Regions from separate parts of the Clostridium sp. LBM24168 genome, predicted to be linked through region 2. Evidence: riboswitches for the same ligand, from Rfam matches in the RefSeq annotation. Region 2 holds a riboswitch; the other holds the start of a gene.
What was found. A riboswitch is a leader RNA that binds a small molecule or an ion and turns the genes downstream of it on or off. The one in region 2 is predicted to bind S-adenosylmethionine.
Positions count from the first base shown of each region.

Region 1: another riboswitch for S-adenosylmethionine. It lies ahead of metK (methionine adenosyltransferase); the one in region 2 lies ahead of ACSVC9_RS01650 (pyridoxal phosphate-dependent aminotransferase).

Region 1 is NZ_CP196861.1:3,129,313-3,132,521, reverse strand. It holds gene recD2 (SF1B family DNA helicase RecD2) at 1-765, opposite strand, end outside; gene metK (methionine adenosyltransferase) at 850-2,025, opposite strand; SAM riboswitch class I at 2,095-2,193, opposite strand; tRNA gene ACSVC9_RS15620 (tRNA-Tyr) at 2,234-2,318, opposite strand; tRNA gene ACSVC9_RS15615 (tRNA-Thr) at 2,326-2,401, opposite strand; tRNA gene ACSVC9_RS15610 (tRNA-Val) at 2,421-2,496, opposite strand; tRNA gene ACSVC9_RS15605 (tRNA-Tyr) at 2,502-2,586, opposite strand; tRNA gene ACSVC9_RS15600 (tRNA-Thr) at 2,592-2,667, opposite strand; gene yyaC (spore protease YyaC) at 2,957-3,209, shown strand, end outside.
Region 2 is NZ_CP196861.1:340,467-343,675, reverse strand. It holds gene ACSVC9_RS01655 (MetQ/NlpA family ABC transporter substrate-binding protein) at 1-586, opposite strand, end outside; gene ACSVC9_RS01650 (pyridoxal phosphate-dependent aminotransferase) at 611-1,783, opposite strand; SAM riboswitch class I at 1,873-1,974, opposite strand; gene ACSVC9_RS01645 (LysR family transcriptional regulator) at 2,024-2,902, opposite strand; gene ACSVC9_RS01640 (sulfite exporter TauE/SafE family protein) at 3,073-3,209, shown strand, end outside.

The sequences.
Region 1 (3,209 bases), 390 kb from region 2:
ATCATATATGTTCTCCTCTATTTCTTCTCTCGTCACATTAAGTACACTTTCCGCTTCCTGTATAACCTTTTCAAGAGGCATGTATGTATTGCCAAAATTACAAAATCTGCTCACTATGTATTTTATTCCACTTTGTATTCTAAAAGGTGAATTTGCTTCTATTCCAAGGCTTCTGGCTATTCTGTCAGCTATTTTAAATCCTATTCCAGATATTTCATCTGTAAGAACATATGGATTTTCTTTTACTATATTTATAGAATCTGCACCGAATCTTTTATGTATTTTCACACACTGATTTGCACCTATCCCATAAGTCTGTAAAAATACCATTATGCTCCTAACTTCACTTTGTTTTGAATAAGATTCACATATCAGGTTTATCTTTTTTTTTCCAATTCCATCTATTTCCCTTAACCTCTCAATATGATTATCCATTACATCCAGAGTCTTATCTCCAAATTTATCTACTATTTTCCTTGCAGTAACAGGTCCTATGCCAGATATGGCTCCAGACGATAAGTATCTTTCAATTCCAATCGTAGTATCTGGTACTATTTCTTCAGAGTATTTAATCTTAAATTGCTTTCCAAACTGCGGATGTGTTACCCATTCACCTATAAACTTCAAGTTCTGTCCTTCCATAATAAAAGGTATATTTCCTACTACCGTAGTAATACCACTCTTATTTTTCAACTTGGCAACTACATATCCATTATCCTCATTTTGAAATACTACATCATCTATAACACCCTGTATTTCCTGCATAAAATCTCCCTACTTTTAAAAAATTATATCCATAAATTAATTATAACACATTAGGCACGCATCATTTTAGATGCGTGCCTTTATTTATAAGTACTTTTTTATTTCATCCACTTTATTGAGTTTTTCCCATGGTACATCTATGTCTGTTCTTCCAAAATGTCCATATGCTGCTACCTGTCTATATATAGGTCTTCTCAAATCCAAATACCTTATTATAGCTCCAGGTCTCAAATCAAATACTCTATTTACTATATCCACTATTCTATCTTCTGAAATTTTTCCAGTACCAAAAGTATCTACTGTTATAGATACTGGTTTTGCAACTCCTATAGCATAAGCCAGCTGTATTTCCAGTTTATTAGCCAAACCTGCTGCCACAAGATTCTTTGCAACCCATCTTGCTGCATAAGCAGCTGATCTATCAACTTTAGTCGGATCTTTTCCAGAAAATGCGCCACCACCATGTCTTCCATATCCACCATAAGTATCAACTATTATTTTTCTTCCTGTAAGTCCAGAATCTCCCTGTGGACCTCCAACTACAAATCTTCCTGTAGGATTTATAAAATACCTTGTATTATCATCTAAAAATTTCGATGGTATCACCGGTTTTATGACATTCTCTATTATATCTCTGTTTATCTGCTCCTGACTTACACGTGGATCATGCTGTGATGATATGACTACAGTATCTATTCTGATCGGTTTATCATTTTCATATTCTACTGTAACCTGTGTCTTCCCATCTGGTCTTAAATAAGAAAGGGTACCATCTTTTCTAACAGCTGCTAATCTTTTTGCAAGTTTATGTGCCATACTTATTGGAAGCGGCATATATTCTGGAGTTTCATTTGTAGCAAAGCCAAACATCATTCCCTGATCTCCTGCGCCTATAGCATCTTCCTTGTCCATTTCACCAGATTTAGCTTCAAAAGCTTCATTTACTCCCATGGCTATATCTGACGACTGTTCGTCTATTGAAGATATTACCGAACAAGTATCACAGTCAAAACCGTATTTTGCCCTAGTATAGCCTATCTCTCTTACAGTATTTCTAACTATTTTAGGAATATCCACATAGCAATTAGTTGATATTTCACCCATAACCAGAATCATTCCTGTTGTAGTTATAGTCTCACAAGCTACTCTTCCATCAGGATCCTGCGCCATTATTGCATCAAGTATAGCATCTGAAATTTGATCACACATTTTATCTGGATGCCCTTCTGTAACTGACTCAGAAGTGAACAACTTTTTCATCTCTTTTACCTCCATCTATATAAAATAAAAAACCTCTTAATAAAAAGAGGTTAATAAGCTTTATCAACTCCCTTATCTTGCAGAACAACTGCAGGAATTGGCACCTTAGTATAATTACCGGTTGCCGGGTTTCAAAGGGCCCTTTCCCTCCACCTCTCTTGATAAGAGTTTCAAATTATAAAATAAAAAACACCTAATAGTGTTTTTATGGTGGAGGAAGATGGATTCGAACCATCGAAGTCAATGACAACAGATTTACAGTCTGCCCCCTTTAGCCACTCGGGAATTCCTCCATATTTTTGGTGCTGGCAGTAGGCATCGAACCCACGACCTACTGATTACAAGTCAGTTGCTCTACCAGCTGAGCTATGCCAGCTTATTCATTATTTTATACATGGTGGGCACAACAGGGCTCGAACCTGTGACCCTCTGCTTGTAAGGCAGATGCTCTCCCAGCTGAGCTATGCGCCCGAAATTGGTGGAGGAAGATGGATTCGAACCATCGAAGTCAATGACAACAGATTTACAGTCTGCCCCCTTTAGCCACTCGGGAATTCCTCCACTTTTGGTGCTGACAGTAGGCATCGAACCCACGACCTACTGATTACAAGTCAGTTGCTCTACCAGCTGAGCTATGTCAGCTTATTATGTAATTCATTTACAATCAACATTACGCATTGACGTATGTTAGTATACCGTTTAAATATCTCTTTTTCAAATTTTATTTTGTATTATATTCTAGTGTTTAAATTGTTTTTTCTTCATATTTCTTTATATTTCTCTTTAAATCACATTTTCACAATTTCTACTCAACATATTACTTATTCTAATTTTCTTCAGGCCTTCATATAAATTATATATGACGTTTCAAACAGTTGCATATGTACATCTTATGAAATGAAATAAAGCACAATTTAAAGAGGTGAATATTTTGAACAAAGTAAAAGTCAACTATAAAACTCCCCTGGCATATTACAAATTAGCACATTTTCTAAGAGATCATATCGATAAAAATACAATCATAGTTTGTATTGGCACAGATAGATATATAGGTGATTGTCTTGGCCCTTTAGTAGGTACATTACTTACATATAAACACTTTCCTCTCCCTGTTTATGGTACAATACAAGAACCAATACATGCCCTTAATATTGACAGCAAATTAAAACATATCACATTGCATC
Region 2 (3,209 bases):
AAGAACGAGGAACCATTGGCGCTTCGACTTCCAAAAATTGAATGTGTTTAGGATTTTCAGCCACATCCTTTATAGTAGCCTTTAGACTAACTCCACTTTTCAATTTTATAACCTTACCTTTTTCAAGAAGCATAAGTGCTCTTGCTTCATTAGTTGGATCATTTGGCAGGGAGATTTTATCCCCATCTTTTAGGTCATTTAAAGACTTTATCTTGCTGGAATATATACCCATTGGAAAGGTTACAGCATTCCCAACTTTCACCAGATTCATTCCGTGATCTTTGTTGAACTGATTTAAGTATGGTTCATGTTGATATATATTTGCATCAAGTTGCTTTTCATTTAATTGTGTATTTGGCTGAACATAATCGTTAAAACTTGTATACTCAACATCCAATCCCTGTTTTTTCGCAACTTCTTTAACCTTTTGTATTATTTCTTCATGAGGTCCTGCTGTAACCCCAACTTTAATTGTATTTGCTTCAGAATCCGATTTTCCCTCCGAACTCTTTGATGTAGCTCCACAACCTGAAAATACAATTGTTATTAAGAATATTGATATTAAAATGCTTCCTATCTTTTTCATAATAAGCCCCTCTTCATATAAAATTTATTCACTATAAAATCTAGCTTTTTCCTTAAGTGTCTTCAATTTTTCAATGGCCTTCAAAAGAGTATCATCTTTCTTTGCATAGTGGAGTCTTATAAGGTGGTTTACATCTTCTTTAAAGAAGCTTGAACCAGGTACGGCTCCTATTTTAACTTCTTTAGCCAGCCATTCACAAAATTTCAAATCGTTTTTTACGTTGAATTCAGATACATCTATTATTACATAATAAGCTCCATTGGGTTTTACATATTTTAATCCTGCTTCATCCAACCCGTTTAAAAAAAGATCTCTTTTCTTTGTATAAATGTTTTTCAACCAGTCATAATATTCTCCAGGCATTTTTAAGCCTGCAATTGCTGCTTCCTGAAGTGGTGCGGCTGCTCCAACCGTCAAAAAATCATGAATTTTTCTAACATTCTCTATTATTCTTTCATCTCCTATAACATATCCAAGTCTCCAACCTGTTATTGAATATGTTTTTGAAAGGGAACTACAGCTCAAAGTCCTGTTAAACATCCCTGGAAGTGAAGCAAAATAAATATGTTTATAAGGATCCATAACAATATGCTCGTATACTTCATCTGTTATTACAAATGTATCATATTTTTCAGCTAAACTTGCAATATACTGGAGCTCCTCCAAGGTGAAAACCTTTCCTGTAGGATTCGATGGATTACATAAAATGAGAGCCTTTGGTTTCTGCTTAAATGCATCCTCAAGTTCTTTCTTGTTGAATGAAAATTCCGGTGGATAAAGGGATACATATATTGGATCTGCTCCACTCAATATTGCATCTGCAGCATAGTTTTCATAAAATGGAGAGAATACTATAACCCTGTCACCCGGATCACAGACTGTCATGACAGAAGCCATCATTGCCTCCGTACTACCACAGGTAACAGCAATTTGTTTCTCAGGGTCTATATCTATTCCCATAAACTTTCTTTGTTTTTCTGCGAGAGCTTCCCTAAAATTTCCTGCACCCCAGGTAATCGCATATTGATGTGGACCTTTCTCTGCTGCAGCTTTAAGTGCTTCTTTTATTTCTTGCGGAGGATCAAAATCAGGAAAACCCTGTGACAAATTAATAGCTCCATATTTATTGGATATCCTTGTCATTCTCCTTATAACAGAATCTGTAAAGTTAACCAACTTCCTACTTAGTTCAGGCAACAAAAACACGTCCTTTCAAAATTATATTAAACAATAAGATTTATTCTCTAAATTAAAAAAACCCCTTTTCGATAAAAGAGGTAGCTTCCCTCTTATCTTTCAGTTAAAACTGCAGGAATTAGCACCTGGCAATAATAATTGCTGGTTGCTGGGTTTCATAGGGCCTTTCCCTCCACCTCTCTAGATAAGAATAAATCTATTAAATTATAGATATGATTATATTATTTACATGAAATAAAGTCAAGCCTTTTCTATCTGTGAAACTACATTCAAAAAATTTTTGGAAGCAGCTGACATATACCTGTTTTTTACACATATTGCGGCTATACTAGTTTCTAAATTTGAGTCATCAATTACTCTATAGTTCAAGTCTGATGCCTTTACTATATCTAATGCAGTCCTAGGAACCAGTGCAATTCCAATACCTGATTCTGCCCACAACAGAGTAGTCCTTGCATCATCACCTTTACATATTATTTCAGGTATAAAATCCACATTATGGCATGCCTCGAATATAATTTTCTCAAATCTCCTATATATGATAAGTGGCTTGTTCATGAGATCTCTTAAAATTATCGATTTTTTATCTGGAAAATAGTTTAAATCATTCCTAAAAACTGATATCATGGGTTCTCTGGAAAGTATTCTTACATTCAATCCCTCCTGGTTAAAGGGTGTTCTAACTATTCCTATGTCTATTACTCCACTATTTAATATTTCAAGTATCCTATATGTGTTTCCTTCCCATACTTCAAAATTTACATTTGGATATATGCTATGAAAATTTTCTATTATATAAGGGAAAAGTGTAGCCCCTGAAGATGAAACGGTTCCAATAGATAACGTGCCCTTTGTTCCTTCATTGAAATCCTTCAATTCCTTTACGGTTGAATCCACCAATTTCAATATCTGTTCAGCTCTGTTCTTGAGTATTTTACCGGCATCTGTCAGATGAATCTTTCTATTTCCCCTATCCATAAGTCTAGTACCCAATTCCTCTTCTAAAAGCTTTAAATGATAACTGAGAGGTGGTTGTGCTATATTGAGTTTTTTAGCTGCCTCCGTTATCTTTCCTTCTTCTGCAATTGCAAGAAAATATCTAAGTTGCTTAATATCCATGAAGAATATCACCTCTATAACTAAATAATAATAGTAAAAATATATAATAGAGAATATTTATATAATTTTTGTATATAAACAATATATAATTAATATTTTCAATATACTTTTATCCCTGATATAATAATACTTGAAAAATAAATTTTATTCAATATTGAGGAGATGATATTTTGTCACTGACGGTGCTAGAAATCCTATTGATATCTATTGTGGCAGGCATAGCTGGATCTATTCTCGGTCTTGGCGGTGGAACGGTAATTACTCCAGCCTTAACCCTTATATTTGGAATTGACATAAGATATGCTAT